Regions from separate parts of the Mesorhizobium sp. M1295 genome, predicted to be linked through region 2. Evidence: riboswitches for the same ligand, from Rfam matches in the RefSeq annotation. Region 2 holds a riboswitch; the other holds the start of a gene.

Region 1 (9,209 bases), on a different contig from region 2:
CGCCTCGGTGATGCCGACCTCGTTGATGACGGCATCGTAGCGGTTGGCGTCGAGACCGGCGATCAGCCCGTCCCATTTGCCTTCGAGGAACTGGGCTTTGACGCCGAGGCGCTCGGCGATGGCCCGGGCGATCTCGACGTCGAAGCCGACCAGCGCGCCGGAAGCATCATGATAGGTGAAGGGCGCATAGGTTCCTTCCGTGCCGACCTTGAAGACGCCGGACTGCTTGATCTGGTCGAGATTGGCGCCGGCATGACCGGCGGCGATTGCCAGAACCTGCAGCGTTCCGGCGATAATGAGCGATTTGAGCCATTTCATTTTTCTGTGATCCCGTCCTTGGCCGATGTCCGGCGTCGTTGCGAGTGCCGGAAAATGACAGATGCGCGATACCAAAATAAGAAACTAAATTTCAAAAATCTCGCGCCCTTGAAATCCCATTCTCAACCAACACCTCCCGGCGCCACCCGGCTGAGTCAAGGCCGATGGCGAATCGCCTGGAACAGCGCAATCGGCATGACAGTCCGGGGGAACATTCCCCCGCATCGCACGTTCTTGGCTGTTGTAGGGCGCGGCGCCGCCATTTCAACCATCGGCGCCAACTCACGATTCAGCGATCGCACCGCAACGCCTGAAGCAGGAGCGCGGCATGATGCAAGACAGTGCAGGACGGACCATGGTTCGCGCGGCGATGAAAGCCCCTTACCTGGAGCGCGACGAAGAGCATCTCCTGGCGCTGCGCTGGAAGGAGAACAATGACCAGCACGCGCTGCACCGCATCACCGTCGCCCATATGCGGCTGGTTATTTCCATGGCGTCGCGGTTCCGCCACTACGGCCTTCCCCTGGGCGACCTGATCCAGGAAGGCCATGTCGGGCTGCTGGAGGCCGCGGCCCGTTTCGAGCCCGAGCGCGAGGTGCGGTTCTCGACCTATGCGACATGGTGGATCCGCGCCTCGATGCAGGATTATATCCTGCGCAACTGGTCGATCGTGCGCGGCGGCACCAGCTCCGCGCAAAAGGCGCTGTTCTTCAACCTGCGGCGCCTGCGCGCCCGCCTGGCAAACGGCGCCGAGCAGACGTCGAATGCCACGCTTTACCGCGAAGTGTCGGCGGCTCTCGGCGTTTCCGAGGCCGATGTGGCGATGATGGATTCCCGCCTTTCGGCACCCGACAGCTCGCTCAACACGCCGCTTGCCGACGATGCGGGCGCAACCGAGCGGATGGAGTTCCTGGTTTCGGATGACCCGCTGCCCGACGAGGTCGTCGGCGACACGATCGATGTCGAACGCCGCTCTGTCTGGCTGAAGACGGCGCTCGGCGCGCTCAATGCGCGAGAACTCAGGATTATCGAGGAGCGCCGGCTGAGCGACGAGGGCGCGACGCTCGAAGCGCTCGGCGAGACGCTCGGCATCTCCAAGGAACGTGTCCGGCAGATCGAGGCGCGCGCCATGGAAAAGCTCAAGGCAGCTCTGGTGAAGCAGAACCCGGAATTTCTCGCAGCCTAACGTGCCACGTCCTGGCTGATTATTTCTTGCCCGCTGCCCGGTTGATGCTGTTTGACATATGTCAGGCCTACCGCCAGTGAAATCGAAAGCAGGCAGCAGACCACCACAAAGAACCTTGGAAACCTGCTGCGCTCCGCTTTAGCGACCAGCGTTTTCATCATGAAATTGAAGAAAGTGTACAAAACCGCCTCGTTGCATGGCGCGCAGCTTGCCACGGTATTCAGGCTCTGGCCCTTACACAAGCAGCGTCGCGATTACTTGTCGGTGACGATCTTGACCTTGTCGCCGGCCGAAACGGCAGCGCCCGGCGACAGCGCGTTGAGCACCCTGAACAAATCCAGCTTGCGGTCGACGCCGACCATCTGTGCGGCCAGGGAGCCCATTGTCTGGCCGGGCTGCACCGTGACGATGCGGATACGCAGCGGCTTCAACGCCGCCTTCTCGGCAGCACTCAGGATGCGGAACGAGCCGCTGACCGAGCGCGCCACCGTGCTCAGCGAGGTGCTGGCCGAAGGCGCCGCGGTCAGCAAGCGGTAGACCTGACCGCCGGCGCGGATCACCGCAATATCGAATTGCCAGCCATCGGCGCCAGCATGCGCGGTTGCCGCTTCGTTGCCGTTGATCGTCTCCTGGCGCACGCTGCTGGCGTCGAGGCCGGCAACCCAGCCGCTGCGGATGTAGTCGGTCAGCGAGCGGCCCTTGTCGATCGAAACGCCGTCGAAGCGGATGGCGATGTCGCCCGGGCCTGTCGCCGTCACCGCCGCTGCCGAATTGTCGATGATGAAGCCATTGGGCACCGAGAACGACACGCCGAGGCCAGGATGCAGGAAAGTTTCGCCGCGCACATAGCCTTCCTCCGGTGTGTCGCCGTAAAGCAGCCCGTCTACGCCGGAAAGGAATGAATCGCGGTCGCGCGACCCGACACCGGGCGCGCCGAATTGGCGGGCGTGGCGCTGCGCGAGGTCGATACGTTGCGGCGTGTTGGGGTGCGTCGCCAGGAAGTCGAGGCTGGCGTCGGTGGCGCCGCTGATCGAGCGGAAATCGGTATAGGCCGACATCGACTGCAGGAAGCGGCCGGCGGCGTAGGGATCGAAACCGGCTTCGCCGATCGATTTGATGCCGATGGCGTCGGCCTCCAGCTCCTGATTGCGCGAGAACTGGGCCAGCCTCAGCTTGCCGCGGATCAGCGCCGCCTTGGCCGTCGGGTTGTCGCCGAGCACATCCGAAACGACCTTGGTCGCCAACCCCTCTTCGGCTTCCAGCTGCTGGCGCTGCAGGCCGTGATTGGCCGTAACGTGGCCCATCTCATGCGCAATGACGGCGGCAAGCTCGGCTGAATCGTTGGCCAAGGCCAGCAGGCCCCGGGTGATGTAGAGATAGCCGCCCGGCAGCGCGAAGGCATTGACGTTGGGCGAGTTGAGGATGGTGATGCGGTAGGTCTGGGTCGGGTTGGCCGACACTACGGTCAGTCTGCCGACGATCTTGGCCACCATGCGCTCGAGCTTGGGGTCGGAATATTCTCCGCCATAGGTGGCGAGGATGCGCGGGTGCTGCGCCTTCGCCAGTTGGGCGAGCTTGCCGTTGGCGGCGACATTGTCGACCGTGATCGGCTTGTCTGAGGGCTGAAAGCCTGATTCCTGCACGTCGGGAGGCGTGAACATCTGGCAGCTTGCCAGCGCCACGGCAAGACCGGCCAGCGCCAGAAAGCGCGCCAGCGGTTTCACCCTCCGATTGTCGATGCCGGTCGGCAGATCGGCTTCCTTTCAAGTCCTGGCACGTGACCGCGAAAATCGGGCGCGATTTCCGGAAAGCATCACGCGCAAAATCAAGTGCTACGGCGTCCTTCGTGCGTCCGACAGATACGAGGCAGCAAGGGCAAATCACGGTCTAAGCCGGACCAACTCCTGGCGGACCTAGCCACACTACCTCGACCATGGCAAGCAAGCGCCGCTTCGCCTTCCGCCGGTTTGACCATAAATTATGTCCGCTTCCGGGCAACATCTCGTGATCCAGCCGCAAACGGACCCGAGCCGATATAGCGTCGGAATGCCTCCGGTCCAGCCCCGACGAAAAAATCGGCCGCAGTGCCCGTCGCGGCAACCGTGCCACCATCCAGGAAAACCATGTTTTGCCCGATACGGCGCGCATCGTCCGGCTGGTGCGTGACGAATAGCACCGTCATGCGCTGCTCCGAATGGACGTCGGCGACCAGGTCGAGCATGTCGTCGCGCAGTGCCGGTCCGAGCGAAGCGAACGGCTCGTCGAGCAACAACACCGGCCGGTCGCGCACCAGGACCCGAGCGAGCGCGACGCGCTGCCGCTCACCGCCGGAGAGTTCGCGCGGCAGCCGGCTTTCCTTGCCGGCAAGGCCGACGCGCTTCAGCGCTGCGGCGATTGCGGCGCGGTCAGCCTCGCTCAGCATGAGCGAAGGCGAGCGGCCGAGCCCGACATTCTGCTCGAGGGACAGATGGGCAAACAGGTTGTTTTCCTGGAACACCATCGATACCGGCCGCGCTGATGGCGGCGCAGTGCTGACGTCGGCGCCGCCGATGAGCACGCGGCCTGACCGCGGCGCTTCGAAACCGGCCACCAGATTGAGCAGCGTCGACTTTCCCGAACCGCTCGGCCCCATGATGGCGGTGATTTCCGACGCCGGGAAATCGACATCGAATATAAGCGGCGTTTCACCATAGCTGAACGAGACATTATCGAGCCGCACGGCCGCGCCTTTTTCGACCGAAATCGACCGTTCCGGGCTGATCGGCATCATGATTTCTCCCTCCTTCCCAGCCAGTCCGCGGTCAGCACAAGCGCCAGGCAGACAAGGCCGAGCAGCAGCGCCAGGCCGGCCGCATCCTCGGTGCGGTAGCTGCCCATGCGCGCCAGCAACAGATAGGGCAATGTCTGCACGGAATCGCTGCCGAACAGCGCAATGACGCCGAGATCACCGAGCGACAGCGCCATGGCGAAGGCGAAGCCGGTGGCGAGCGGCCGCCGCAGCGACGGCCAGTCGACCAGACGCAACCGGTTCCAGCCCGAGATGCCAAGCTGTGCACAGAGCCGTTCGTGGCGTTCGCTCGCCGCGTCATAGGCGGGGCGGATGGCGCGGATGGCGAACGGCATCGCCATCACCGCATTGACCACAACCACCATGACAGGGGCGATCGCAAAGACATCGCTGACGCTGCGCAGGAGCAGGAACCAGCCGGCACCGATGACGATGGGCGGCACCACCAGGACGAACCCCGCACCGGTGTCGGCCAGGTGTTCGAGCAGCGTCAGCCTGCCGGTCCGCCGGGTGAGCGCCAGCGCCCGGCGCGCCATAACCAGCGACAGCGACAACGCCAAGGAGAGCAGCGCCGATAGGAGGGAGAGCACGGCACTGGTCGCCGTCGCTTGCCGCACCGCGCTCTCGCCGGCCAGGCGGCCGAGATCGGCGCCAAGCCCGGCCGACAGCGTAGCCGCCATCGGTCCGGCGACAAACAGCAGTGCCAGCCCGATCACCAGTGCGTTCAGCACGGTCTCGGCCGCACCGGCTGAAAAATACCGGCGCGGGGCTACCGGCAGATTGGCGTCGCCGGTCATATTGGCGCCAAGCCGCGTTAGTGCCAGCACGACGACGAAGGTCAGGGCAATCTGCAACAAGGTCAGCGTCACCGCCCGCGCCGGGTCGAAGTCGAAACGCAGCGCCTGGTATATGGCAACCTCCAGCGTCGTCGCGCGCGGCCCGCCGCCGAGCGTAAGCACGATGGTGAAGGAGGTGATGCACAGCATGAAAACGAGCCCGGCAACGCCCGGCAGGGCCGCACGCAACGCCGGCCATTCGATCAGCCGGAAGGCCGGCGCAGCACCCATGCCAAGCTGGCTCGCCAGCCGCCATTGGTTAGCCGGCACCGTCTGCAACGCTTCCAGGAACAGTCGCGTTGCCAGCGGCAGGTTGAAAAAGACGTGGGCGACGAGAATACCCGATAGGCCATAGATGCCGGGCCAGTTCTGGCCGCCAATCGCACCGAGCAAGCCGGCGAAATACCCGGCGCGGCCATAGAGTGCCAAGACACCGAGTGCGGCAACAATGGCCGGCAGCGCCAGCGGCACGGCGAAAAGCTGCAGGACAAAGCCTCGCCCGAAAAACTGTGGATGCCGCGACAGCGCGCGCGCGACGAACAGCGCCGGTGCGACGGAGAGCAGGGTCGACAACAGAGCCTGCCAGAGCGTGAAGCGGGCAACACGGAGGAGATAGGAATCAAAGGCGGAGGCGGCGCCCGACAGGTCGCGCATGGCTTCGACGACGAGCCCGGCGAATGCCCCGCCGATCAGCAGCGCGATGGCGGCGAGCGCGACGATACCGGCAGCGACGCGGGTATCCGATGATGGCGCGCGTTGCACGCTAGACCACCAGATTCGAGATTCTTAGCGAGGATTGCGTTCCTTCGCGCGCCCCTCTGTCCTGCCGGACATCTCCCCCACATGGGGAGAGATTGGCAGGTTCAGCGCTCCGCTCATTCCGGCAATGTCGGAGATTGGCGAAAGCCGGCATGACGGCCAATCTCCCTCCTTGTAGGGGAGATGTCCGGCAGGACAGAGGGGGGCGCCGTAGGGCGATCATCTTTCAATCCGAGCTACTTGCTCATCACCGCCAGCCACTCGTCGACCCAGGCCTTGCGATTTGCGGCGACCTCTTCCGAGCTGAACAGCAAGGTTTTGGTCGGTTTGACGAGCTTGTCGAACGCCGGATTGAGCGGCTTGTCGGTCTTGCCGGCCGGGAACATCCAGTTGGTTTCGGGAATGAGATCCTGGAATTTCGGCCCGGTCATGAAGGCGATGAACTTTTCCGCCAGCGGGTTCTTCGCGCCCTTGGTGGTGATCCCAGCGACCTCGATCTGCAGATATTCGCCTTCCTCGAAGGACGCCGCCTGGTAGCGCGAGGTGTTTTCGGCAACCATGTGGTAGGCTGGCGAAGTGGTATAGGACAGCACCATCGGCGCCTCACCCTTGGTGAACAGGCCGTAGGCCTCGCTCCAGCCCGGCGTCACCGTCAGCACCTTTGCCTTGAGTTTGGCCCAGGCTTCCGGAGCCTTGTCGCCATAGACCGACTTGACCCACAACAGCAGGCCAAGGCCCGGCGTCGAGGTGCGCGGATCCTGGATGACGATCTTGTCGCCGGCATCGCCCTCGACCAATTCCCTGAGGCTCTTCGGCGGGCTCTTCAGTTTTTCGCTATCGTAGACGATAGCGAAATAGCCATAGTCGAACGGCACGAAGATATCGTCGCTCCAGCCACCCGGCACACTGACGTCCGTCACGGCGCCATGCGGCGAAAACAGGCCGGTTGCCTTGGCGTCCGCCGTCAAATTGGTATCGAGGCCAAGCACGATATCGGCCTTGGTCGCGGCCCCTTCCAGCTTCACACGGTTGAGCAGTGCCACGCCGTCGGCGACCGAGACGAATTCGACGACGCAGGTGCACTCGGCCTCGAAGGCCTTCTTCACCGCCGGTCCCGGACCCCAATCGGCGGTGAAGCTTTCATAGGTATAGACGGTCAGCTTATCCTGTGCCGATGCCTGCCCCGGTAGGGCAAGCACGGATGCCGCAAGCAGGATAATCGAGGCAAGAGAGTGGAAAAAACTGCGCATCGGCGCCTCCTTCGTTCGCGTTGAAAGGAATTGAGGCGTCGGGCTGTCCGAAACGTCTAATCCCTCCGCCGGTACAAACCGGATCAGGTTCAGCGGGTTGGCAGTCTTGCCTCTCAGCCGGTCCGCGAAGATCGCGTCCGGCACCCCGTTAGAGCGTTTCGACACATAGGCCCGGCCGAAGTGCTGCGCAAGCGGAAGTTTGCCGGGCATCCAAAGCGCGGCGTCCTGTTTCATCTGCCGTTTCATCTTCCGTTTCCGGGGCAGGGCTGGTAAGGGCCACGAGATATGAGCACATTCACCATCCTGCTTGGCGGCGATCTCATCCGCACGCCGCTGCTCGACCGCCAGGTCGAAGGCTCCCGCGTCATCGCTGCCGATGCCGGTATCGGCCATGCCCTTATGCTGGGCCTGATGCCGGAACTCTGGGTCGGCGATTTCGATTCCGTGCCTGCCGATTTGCCGGAGGATCTGGCCGCCGTGCCACGGCAGGTGTTTCCCGCCGAAAAGGACAAGACCGACGGTGAACTCGCTATCGCCGCCGCGCTCGAACGCGGTGCGACCAGCCTTGTGCTCGCAGGCGCCTTCGGCGGCAAACGCACCGACCACATCTTCCTGCATTTGGCGCTCAGCGTCCGGCTGGCGGAAGGCGGAACGGAAGTGCTTTTGACCAGCGGCGCACAGGAAGGCATTCCTTTGCTGCCTGGAAAGACTGGCTTCGATTATGTCGACGGTACGCTGTTTTCGGTGCTCGGCTTTTCGGATCTCGCCGGCCTGACAGTCACCGGCGCCAAATGGCCGCTCGCCCATGTCGAGGTTGCCTTCGGCTCGTCGCTGACCATTTCCAACGAGGTCAAGGGCCGGCTGGAAATCGCGCTGGCCAGCGGCCGCGCGCTGCTGCTCGCGCATCCTTTTCCCCTACCTGAAAGCTGACATGGCGCCGCCGCTTCTCAATCTCGACGGGATAAAGCTGACCTTTGGCGGCGCGCCGCTGCTCGACGGTGCCGCCCTGACGGCGTCAGCTGGCGACAAGATCGCCCTGGTCGGGCGCAACGGCTCTGGCAAGTCGACGCTCCTCAAGATCGCTGCCGGGCTGATCGAACCGCAGGACGGCGAAGTCTTCCGCCAGCCTTCGGCGACGGTGCGCTATTTGCCGCAAATGCCCGACATGGACGGTTTTGCGACCGTTCGCGCCTATGTCGAGGCGGGGCTCGGGCCCGCCGATGATCCCTACCGCGCCACCTATCTGATAGAGCATCTCGGCCTGACCGGCGAGGAACGGCCGAACGACCTCTCCGGGGGCGAGGCGCGGCGCGCGGCACTCGCCCGCGTCATGGCGCCCGAGCCCGACATTCTTCTCCTCGATGAACCGACCAATCATCTTGACCTTTCGGTTATCGAATGGCTGGAGGAGGAGCTTGCCCGCACCTCCTCGGCCCTGGTCGTCATCTCGCATGACCGCCGTTTTCTCGAACGCGTGTCACGCGCCACAATTTGGCTCGACCGCGGCCAGACCCGCCGTCTCGATAAGGGCTTTGCCTATTTCGAGGAATGGCGCGACACGGTGTTGGAGGAGGAAGAGCGCGAGCAGCACAAGCTCGGCCGCCAGATCGTGCGCGAGGAGCACTGGCTGCGCTATGGCGTGACGGCAAGGCGCAAGCGCAACATGCGCCGGCTCGGTGAGTTGCAGACCATGCGCCAGCGCTTTCGCGGTCATCGTGGCGACGAGGGTGCGGCGACGATGACAGCCAGCGACGCCGCCGAATCCGGCAAGCTGGTGATTGAGGCCAAGAACATCGAGAAGAGCTTTGGCGATCTGACCCTGGTCAAGGGATTCTCGACACGCATCCAGCGCGGCGATCGCGTCGGTCTGGTCGGGCCGAACGGCGCCGGCAAGACGACGCTATTGAAGATGCTGACCGGCGAATTGAAGCCGGACGCAGGCACGGTGCGGCTCGGCACCAACCTGGAGATCGCCACGCTCGACCAGAAGCGCGAGGCCGTCGATCCGCAGGAGACACTGGCGCAGTATCTCACCGACGGACGCGGCGAGAACCTTGTCATCAATGGCGAGC
Region 2 (9,209 bases):
GCGCCGGTCTCGTCCGCCGGCAGGTAGAGATCGCCGCCCTCGCGGTATTTCGCCGCCATCGCCGCCATGCCCTCCTTCTGCGCTTCGGTGCGGATGTCGTGGGAAATTCGCATCGAGCAGAATTTCGGCCCGCACATCGAGCAGAAATGCGCCAGCTTGTGCGCCTCCTTGGGCAAGGTCTGATCGTGGAAGGACCGCGCGGTTTCGGGATCGAGCGACAGGTTGAACTGGTCCTCCCAGCGGAATTCGAAGCGCGCGCGGGAAAGGGCATCATCCCTGACTTTCGCCGCCGGATGACCTTTTGCCAGGTCGGCGGCATGGGCGGCTATCTTGTAGGTGATCACGCCGATCTTGACGTCGTTGCGATCGGGAAGGCCGAGATGCTCCTTGGGCGTGACGTAGCAGAGCATGGCGGTGCCGAACCAACCGATCATCGCCGCGCCGATGCCGGAGGTGATGTGGTCGTAGCCCGGCGCGATGTCGGTCGTCAGCGGCCCAAGCGTATAGAACGGCGCCTCGCCGCAGACGGCGAGCTGCTTGTCCATGTTCTCCTTGACCTTGTGCATCGGCACGTGGCCGGGGCCTTCGATCATTACCTGGCAATCCTTCGCCCAGGCGATCTGTGTCAGCTCGCCGAGCGTCTCCAGCTCGGCGAATTGTGCTGCGTCATTGGCGTCGGCGATCGAGCCAGGACGAAGGCCGTCGCCCAGCGAAAAGGACACGTCATAGGCGCGGCAAATGTCGCAGATCTCGGCGAAATGTTCGTAGAGGAAGCTTTCCCGGTGATGATGCAGGCACCATTTGGCCATGATCGAGCCACCGCGCGAGACGATGCCAGTGACCCGGTCAACGGTCAGCGGGATGTAGTGCAGCCGCACGCCCGCATGGATGGTGAAATAGTCGACGCCCTGTTCGGCCTGTTCGATCAGCATGTCGCGGTAGACCTCCCAGGTCAGGTCCTCGGCGATGCCGCCGACCTTTTCGAGCGCCTGATAGAGCGGCACCGTGCCGATCGGAACCGGCGCGTTGCGGACGATCCAGTCGCGGATGTTGTGGATGTTGCGGCCGGTCGACAGGTCCATCACCGTGTCTGCGCCCCAGCGGATCGCCCACACCATTTTTTCGACCTCTTCAGCCATCGACGATGTGACGGCGGAGTTGCCGATGTTGGCGTTGATCTTGACCAGGAAATTGCGACCGATGATCATCGGCTCGCTCTCGGGATGGTTGATGTTGGCGGGAATGATTGCGCGTCCGCGCGCCACCTCATCACGCACGAAATCCGGCGTGACGAAATCGGGCAGTGTCGCGCCGAAAGCCTCGCCGTCGCGCTCAAGCTTGCCGTGCAGGATCTCGCGACAAAGGTTCTCGCGGATGGCGGCGAACTCCATTTCGGGTGTGATGATGCCGGCGCGCGCATAGGCAAGCTGCGTCACCGCCTTGCCTGCTTTGGCTCTGAGCGGTTGATGGCGAATGGGAAATTCCGGCGTCAGGCGTTCGCCCGTCGCGAATCCGTTGTCCTCCGGCCGGACATGGCGGCCGTCATAGGCCTCGACATCGCCGCGCGCCGTAATCCATTCGTGGCGAAGCCGTGCAAGGCCATTTTCGATGCTGGTTTCGACAGTCGGGTCTGTATAGGGGCCGGACGGATCGTAGACGGTGACGGGCGGTTCGCCGGCCGTCGGATGGACGGAGATTTCGCGCATCGGCACCCTGATCTGCGGGTGGATGGCACCGGGCTTGTGGATTTTTCGTGAGGCGGGCAGCGGTCCCGTCGAGACGGCGGGGGTGAGGGCATTCATCTTGAGGCTCCTTTGCTCGTTGCATTGGAGACCCAGTTCTGTGCCGGGAGGATGAAAAGACGCTTCTGTCGACCTGCCGAAACAGGACCTCGGGCGTAAACTCCCGCAAGCGCTTGCACCGTCCCTACGCCAGTATGAACTGGATCAGGTTCAACGGGTCACTGCGCCGCGAATGCCAGCAGTATCTCAGCCCCTTGCCGGGACTCCCCTGGTGAATGCGTGAGGTTGGACGGGACGGCTCCGGTTTGTCAAGCGCGTTCTGGCCGCGGCTGATCGGCGGCCGGTCAGACCGTGCGGAAAAAATCGTGCATGTCTCGGCGACAAGTCAAGCCTCGGAGATGAAGGCAGGGACAAGGGAATTACAAACCGTCGGACTAAAAATCGATCCTGATGATCACACCTTCAATGGGCACCAAAGGTTTGCGCGTAGATCGCCTCGATTCTTCCTGCCTCGTCACTGGTCAGCGTGGCGAATTCCTTTTCGCGCGCGCGGTTCGATAGATGTCCATCATTCTGGTGAAGAAAACGGAAGAGCAGATCGGTCAACCGCTCGGGCATGTCAATAAAGGCGTCCACCTGCTGCCGGAACTGATCGTAGCGCTGCAGAAATGCGGTTTCCTCGGGAAGGTCCCGTTCGATCGTCCGCTGAACGCAGGCATAGAGGAATTCGGCGTGCGGGGTTGCATCGAAGAACCGGTAGAAATCACCGGTGTCATTCAGCACCCGGACGTTGAATTGCGGCGTCGGTTCCCATTCCACCAATGGCAGAAGGCGCTGCGAATAGCTCTCGAGCACGCCCCTGTACTCGTTGATCTGGTCCAGGATCGCGGCCGAGACGGGAAAGACCACTCCCGGCGGATTGAAGCCGCGCATGGCAAGGACGTGGTGGATTAGGTAGCGGTGAATGCGGCCGTTTCCGTCCTCGAACGGGTGAATGTAGACAAAGCCGAAGGCGAGGATTGCGGCGGCTACGACTGCATCAAGGTTTTGCGCGGGGCCCTGATCGAACGCCGCCATTCCATCGATTAGCCGCGGCAGGTCCTCGGGCCGAGCGCTGATGTGATCGGGCAAGGGCGTGCCGTTGTCTCGGTCATGCTCACCGACGAAACCTCCTTCTTTTCGGAAGCCAAGTCTTGCGAAACGGGCGTCGCCAAGTACAATTCTTTGCAGACGCAGCAGCTCATCGCGATCGATCGGCCAGCGGCCGGCTTCGCCGATGGCGCGGCCCCAGCGCTGGATGCGATCTTGCGGCGGGCGCTCGCCCTCGATCGCATAGCTTGATCGCGAGTCTTTGAGCAAAAGAAAGGCGGCGGTCCGAGCAAGAAGGTCGCGCGGCACGTCCGCTACGATTGCCTCCGCGCGCCGCGGTAGTTCAAGGCCGATGAATTTTTCGAGAATCTTGGTGCGGAACACCAGAGGGCAGAACTCACGCGTGCCGGGGAGATTGTCCCTTACGCGGTAGCGCGAAGCGGTCTTGTCGGGTCCGGGCCACTGCAGCTCGGGATCGACAACCGGAATGTATCGTCCGGCCGCCGCGTCCGGCAGATCGATACGGGCGCCCCTCAGCCATTCATATAAAAACCAGATGCGGCGGGCATAACTGCCGGTCGGGCTTTCACGGACCAGCGCCTCGATCGGCGCGGGACCGGTCACTTGGAACAGCCGCTTGAGGACGGCAAGGTCCAGTCCCTCGTACTTGAGCGCAAAGGTCAGGTGGCCTTCGAGGGTAGGATTTGGGGCGTGGCGGGGGGTCATGATCCGCCAGCCATCCCGTTCGGTAATGCGATGATGCTCGCCCGTGGCGAACAACCTACGGGGCAAGGGCACGGCGAGCCTGTAGGCTCCGACCAGGGCGCTGTACCCGGCCGGGGTCGCCGTTTCAGGAAGGCGGATTTCCTGAAAAACGGTAACAGGACCTGAAAATTGGTGCTCTTGCACCGCAGGCATGAAAAGCGAATCCTTTCATCGAATTTTTGCTTCAGCTGGGCCAACACCTGTGAAAAATGATCCTATTCCATGAAAATTGATGCCACAAGACAAATTTTCCGAAAACCGATTCTAAACGGTGCTGGAGTAATCAAGCAAGAACTCCGCCACCGGCTCAAGGAAGCGACTTCATGACAAAAAGGTGAGTCCAGGAACCGCCATTCGCCCGTCTCTTAGTCACGAGGCCGGCACGGATGGCCCGCCTTACGTCGAGCCGGATTGCTCGAGGAGAACCGCGCCGTTCGGGGCTCACTCATAGAGCGCTCCGGCGCGCGATCCCGATTTGATAGCCGCGATCACGCTCGCGACTGATCTTGGTGACGTGGCGGCGTCGGAGTAGAAAACTGATGCAGGATCTCGGTGGCGTCGTGTGTGTGTGTGTGTGACCTGAAGTGAGTTCTCTGCGGTATGGGGGACGGCACGCAGCGCGCGCGTCTTCTCGGCAAACAGATCGACGAAGCGGCACCGAAGGGAAGTTCCTGGCATTCATTCTCGCCATCGCTGCCCCAATTTGCCGACCGGACTGCCGATCGATCTCGCCCAATACTTTGCGCGCGCAAGGGCCGAAGTTGAACTGGGTGGCACCTGCTCATTCGGGAGCTAACTCATGCTTGGCGCGCTAGCCCGAGAGAGCTGTGCCTGATCGAATGCGTGAAATCGTAGCTCGGGGTGGAGAGGCTGACACGGTCATCTGTCACCCGCCTTCGGGCTGTAACGGAAAGCGCGACATCGTCTCCAATGCTCGTTCCCCACGTCGAGGGCCCAGCGGCTTGGCTGCGGGGGGACTGTCAGCTAGTGGCCGCTGGGCCTTGACGACCAGCGAGCGTAAGAGGAGGCCCTGCGCTGGCTGACGAAAACTTGCGAGCAAAGCCACGGAAAAGCATCATTCGAACGAACTCTTTCGTCGAGACGAGGAGGGCAGTGAGGCGGTAGCCGCCGCTTTGAAGCTCTCCGGCAGCTGCTACGCTGGTCGTTCAGAGGGTCGCAGCTGCGCTTGCGCCGTCATATCGGATAAGTCTAATATAATCCGCGCCTAGCCATCGAACGCCGCGGCGCCCTCGGGTCGGCGCTATTCATCGGGTGGGCATGTCGGGTACGCAAGGGAGGACGAAATGAGACTGGTTCAGTCATTTGCATTTGCTGCTGTGCTGCTTCTTTCGTCTGCATTGTCTGCGGCCGCCCACTCGGCTCGTGAGGACATCGAAGCGGCGTTGGTAAAATTCATGGACGCCTTCAACAGCGGAAACGCAGCAGCGGTAGGTCAAATGTATACCGACGATGCCGCTCTGCTGCCACCCGACGGCAAACGCGTCGATGACCGCAAGGGCGTGGAAGAATTCTGGCAGGGCGCAATCAAGGCCGGGATGAAGAATCTCACCCTGAAGGCGCTGGAAGTGGAAGGGAGCGGGAATCTCGCCTACGAAGTTGGCGCATTTACGCTCAGTGTGCCGAGCAAAGGCGGTGCCCCTTCCACCGTTGCGGGCAAGTACATTGTCGTTTGGAAAAAAGGGGGCGACGGGACATGGCGCCTGCATCGGGACATCTGGAACTTAGGTGCGGCCCAATAGATTCCGCGATCCGTGAGGCCGGCGCGGCTTGCAACAGTTCCAACGAAAGTCCATGGCAATAGTTGATGTGACTGAATTGATTAACAAAATTGAACAGACTTGATGGGTCTGCTCATCGAGTCGGCTCTGGATCTATCGCGCTACCGATCAGGGAGGCGGTAAGATTCGAGCTCAGCAGAACGGCTGACCACCACTTGCCGGGACTAGAGTGTTCTCCGGCTCGGCGCGCCGCTGAGGACTCTTGTTCATTTGGTCATGCGCAATCCGTGGTTCTCCAAGAACCCGTCCATCTCGTCAAATGCCATCTGAGCCGAGACAACTAACTATCATTGGGCAAGTAGCGGCTCAACGGCTCCAGAAGAAAGCAGCCCCCCTATGCTCGTTCAACATTCGAGATCGCATCGGGCAAGTCTTTCCACGTCCGGGTACGCCATGCTGCTTCGACCGCCCCTTTTTTCTTGCGGATTTAGGAATTCGAGCTTTTCGGTTGTTCCGATCATCCATTTGGGAAACGACCGATGCCGGCAAGCAAGGTTTTATGGGGCCAGATACTCACCGCCTTTCTGATCGTCGTCGCGACAACATGGGGAGCAACACAGTGGACGGCAGGGCGGCTCGACTTTCAAAGCCAACTCGGTCCGCCGTGGTTCGAATTGGCTGGACACCCCGTTTATCCGCCGCCAGCCTTTTTCTGGTGGTGGTTTTTCTACGACGCCTACGCGCCGAACGTCTTCCTGGAGGGCGCGGCGATTGCGGCGAGCGGAAGCCTCATGGCTATCGTCGCAGCGATCGGGACGTCGCTGTGGCGGGCGCGCGAGGGAAAGGATACCACGACTTACGGCTCGGCGCGCTGGGCGACGCGAGACGAAATCAAGGCCGCTGGGATGATCGGTCAGGATGGGGTGATCCTGGGTATGTTGGGCCGACACTATCTACGCCACGACGGTCCGGAACACGTGCTATGTTTCGCACCGACCCGAAGCGGCAAAGGCGTCGGCCTGGTCGTGCCGTCACTACTGACCTGGCCGGGTTCGGCAATCGTCCACGACATCAAAGGCGAAAACTGGGAACTGACGGCCGGATGGCGGGCCCGTTTCGGCCAGGTGCTTCTGTTCGACCCGACCAATGCTGGATCCGCAGCCTACAATCCTCTGCTGGAGGTGCGACGGGGCGAGTGGGAAGTTCGAGATGTGCAGAACGTGGCGGATGTCCTGGTCGACCCAGAAGGCACATTGGAACGCCGCAACCACTGGGAGAAGACCAGCCATGCGTTGCTGGTCGGCGCAATACTGCACGTGCTCTATGCGGAGAAAGACAAGACCCTCGCAGGCGTGGCGAACTTCCTTTCTGATCCAGAGCGGCCAATCGAGGCAACGCTGCGCGCCATGATGCTGACGCGGCATTTGGGTGATGCAGGCCCGCATCCCGTCGTGGCGTCGGCTGCTCGGGAACTGCTTAACAAGTCCGAGAACGAGCGTTCCGGCGTGCTCTCGACGGCCATGAGTTTTCTGGGCCTCTACCGCGATCCAGTTGTGGCCAAGGTGACGTCATACTGTGACTGGCGGATCGCAGACCTTGTCGAGGAGGCACGGCCGACGACGCTCTATCTGGTCGTGCCGCCATCGGACATCAGTCGCACAAAGCCGCTGATGCGACTCGTGCTTAACCAGATCGGCCGCAGGCTCGCCGAAAATCTTCACGCGAAGGACCACCGGCAGCGTCTTTTGATGCTGCTGGACGAGTTTCCCGCGCTCGGCAGGCTCGATTTCTTCGAAAGCGCGCTGGCCTTCATGGCCGGGTATGGCATCAAGTCGTTCCTGATTGCACAATCGCTCAATCAGATCGAGAAGGCCTACGGACCGAACAATTCCATCCTCGACAATTGTCATGTGCGGGTGAGCTTCGCCACGAATGACGAGAGGACGGCCAAGCGCGTCTCAGACTCTCTGGGGACCGCGACCGAGTTGCGCGCCATGAAAAACTATGCGGGGCACAGATTGTCGCCCTGGCTCGGGCATCTGATGGTCTCGCGGCAGGAAACGGCGCGTGCACTGATGACGCCGGGCGAGATCATGCAGCTGCCCCCGACCGAGGCGATCATTATGATCTCGGGCCAGTTCCCAATCCGTGCGACGAAGGCACGCTACTTTGCCGACCCGCGTCTTGCCGAGCGTGTCTTGCCGCCGCCAAGGACCGGAGGGACAATGCAGAACGCTCGCTCTGAGGACTGGACCGACACGACACTTCTTGCTGAGCCGGAAGGCAAATCTCGCAAGCTGAGGCTTGCCAGGGATCAGCAGGACGAGGATCCGGCCAATGGCGGCATTCGCCGCCAGCCCGAGCTTCCCGAACACGAAGACATCGCGCCGGAACGAACGCCACGCTGCGACGATGAGTTCGACCTCGACAGGGACGAGCCCGATGATGACGCCGTTCGTCGCCGCAGTGTCGATCAAGCCATGAGACGCGCAGCTCGTCAGGCCGCCCTTGACCCCAATGATGGCATTGAGCTTTGAGCGCATGAAGAACGCCAAGAAAAGACGTCTGTCTGCCTATCTCGACCCTGACGTAATGAGGGCACTGGCAGATTACGCTGGGCGGCGCGAGGTCTCGCTGTCACTGGTCGCCGAGGCTGCGCTCGCGTCGTTCCTGTCGCCGGACGCCGAAGAACGAAAGCAAGCGGCGATCACTCGCCGCCTCGACCAGATCGATCGACGCGTGCAGCGGGTCGAGCGTGACGTCGGAATTGCTATTGAGACGCTAGCATTGTTCGTCCGGTTTTGGCTCAACTCGACTCCAGCCTTGCCGGAATCGGCGCAAGCGGAGGCGCGTGCCAAGGGCTTGCAGCGCTACGACAATTTCGTCGATGCGCTCGGTCGCCGGCTCAGCAAAGGACCAAGGCTCAGGCAGGAGATAGCCGACGATGTTCCGCCAGCGCCGCCGGCAACTGGATGAGCTGCCGGCAAGACAGGCGCTTCAAAAGCCCAACCCCGGTGCCCGATTGCGGAGCTATTTTGCGCAGCTGATACCCATCAGATCACCTTTCATCGGAGCGGCGGACCTCGGCATTCGTCTCCACAGTCGATCTCGGCTAGCAGTGTGCCTTGCCGGATTGGAGTTCTTTCGACCGCGCATGCTTGGTTGAATTCGAGCCTCGCCGCCCCGAGGAACAGGTTCTTGCCCGCGCCGTACCAAAGATTGATAATCACTTTGAAACTGCCCGGTGGCACGGTATCGCTGCCGAACCGGACATCAGGTCTTTCCTTGGCGCAATAACTTTGAAACAAATCCTGCTGGCAGGCGTTCCAGCATAGCGGGCGGGTTTCCGGAGGACCCAATGCCCGACGAATACAATGACATCGTCATCCCCCAAGACCACGACGCATTGCCACTTCGGGAGGAGGAGTATTTCGTCGTCTGCCCGGCGTGCGGCCAGGCATTCGACATCAGGTGTATGGCAGAGGCGCTTCATCACAACGAGCTGGGCCATCAGCCCTACGACCTCGACTCGTAGTCGCCGGCGTTGCCGTCGGGTCAGCTTACAACGAATCCCTGTCGCGAGGGCGTAGCTTTGCCGGCACGCTGTGTCGTGACAGACACCTTGCAGGCTTTCAGCGACGACTTGATTGCCGTTGCGGTTGTTGTCGATGTGGCCGTGGCTGTCACCGACCGGTTGTTAACCCAGGGGAGGGCGCTTACTCCACCGCAACCATGTCGTCCAGTTCCGTCGCGACGCACCGAAGCAGACTTTTTGCGGGCATCGGTGGCGGGACGAACATGTGATCTCCATAATGGATACGAGCCGGCGCCCATCGCGTCTGACCGGCGACCAAGCGCTCGCTGCAGAGAAAAG

Evidence for each region. Region 2 has a riboswitch for thiamine pyrophosphate ahead of thiC (phosphomethylpyrimidine synthase ThiC). Riboswitches for the same ligand answer to the same signal wherever they lie in the genome.
Region 1: another riboswitch for thiamine pyrophosphate. It lies ahead of thiB (thiamine ABC transporter substrate binding subunit); the one in region 2 lies ahead of thiC (phosphomethylpyrimidine synthase ThiC).

The regions. Positions count from the first base shown of each region.
Region 1 covers NZ_JAMYLU010000002.1:297,423-306,631, reverse strand. The annotation lists gene NKH29_RS04535 (amino acid ABC transporter substrate-binding protein) at 1-318, opposite strand, end outside; gene NKH29_RS04530 (RNA polymerase factor sigma-32) at 647-1,504, shown strand; gene NKH29_RS04525 (M48 family metalloprotease) at 1,759-3,165, opposite strand; gene thiQ (thiamine ABC transporter ATP-binding protein) at 3,483-4,274, opposite strand; gene thiP (thiamine/thiamine pyrophosphate ABC transporter permease) at 4,271-5,890, opposite strand; gene thiB (thiamine ABC transporter substrate binding subunit) at 6,124-7,137, opposite strand; TPP riboswitch at 7,181-7,295, opposite strand; gene NKH29_RS04505 (thiamine diphosphokinase) at 7,423-8,067, shown strand; gene NKH29_RS04500 (ABC-F family ATP-binding cassette domain-containing protein) at 8,069-9,209, shown strand, end outside.
Region 2 covers NZ_JAMYLU010000004.1:58,429-67,637, reverse strand. The annotation lists gene thiC (phosphomethylpyrimidine synthase ThiC) at 1-1,802, opposite strand, end outside; TPP riboswitch at 1,906-2,022, opposite strand; gene NKH29_RS07695 (Fic family protein) at 2,205-3,749, opposite strand; gene NKH29_RS07690 (YybH family protein) at 4,901-5,356, shown strand; gene NKH29_RS07685 (conjugal transfer protein TraG) at 5,875-7,872, shown strand; gene NKH29_RS07680 (CopG family transcriptional regulator) at 7,877-8,311, shown strand; gene NKH29_RS07675 (hypothetical protein) at 8,694-8,870, shown strand.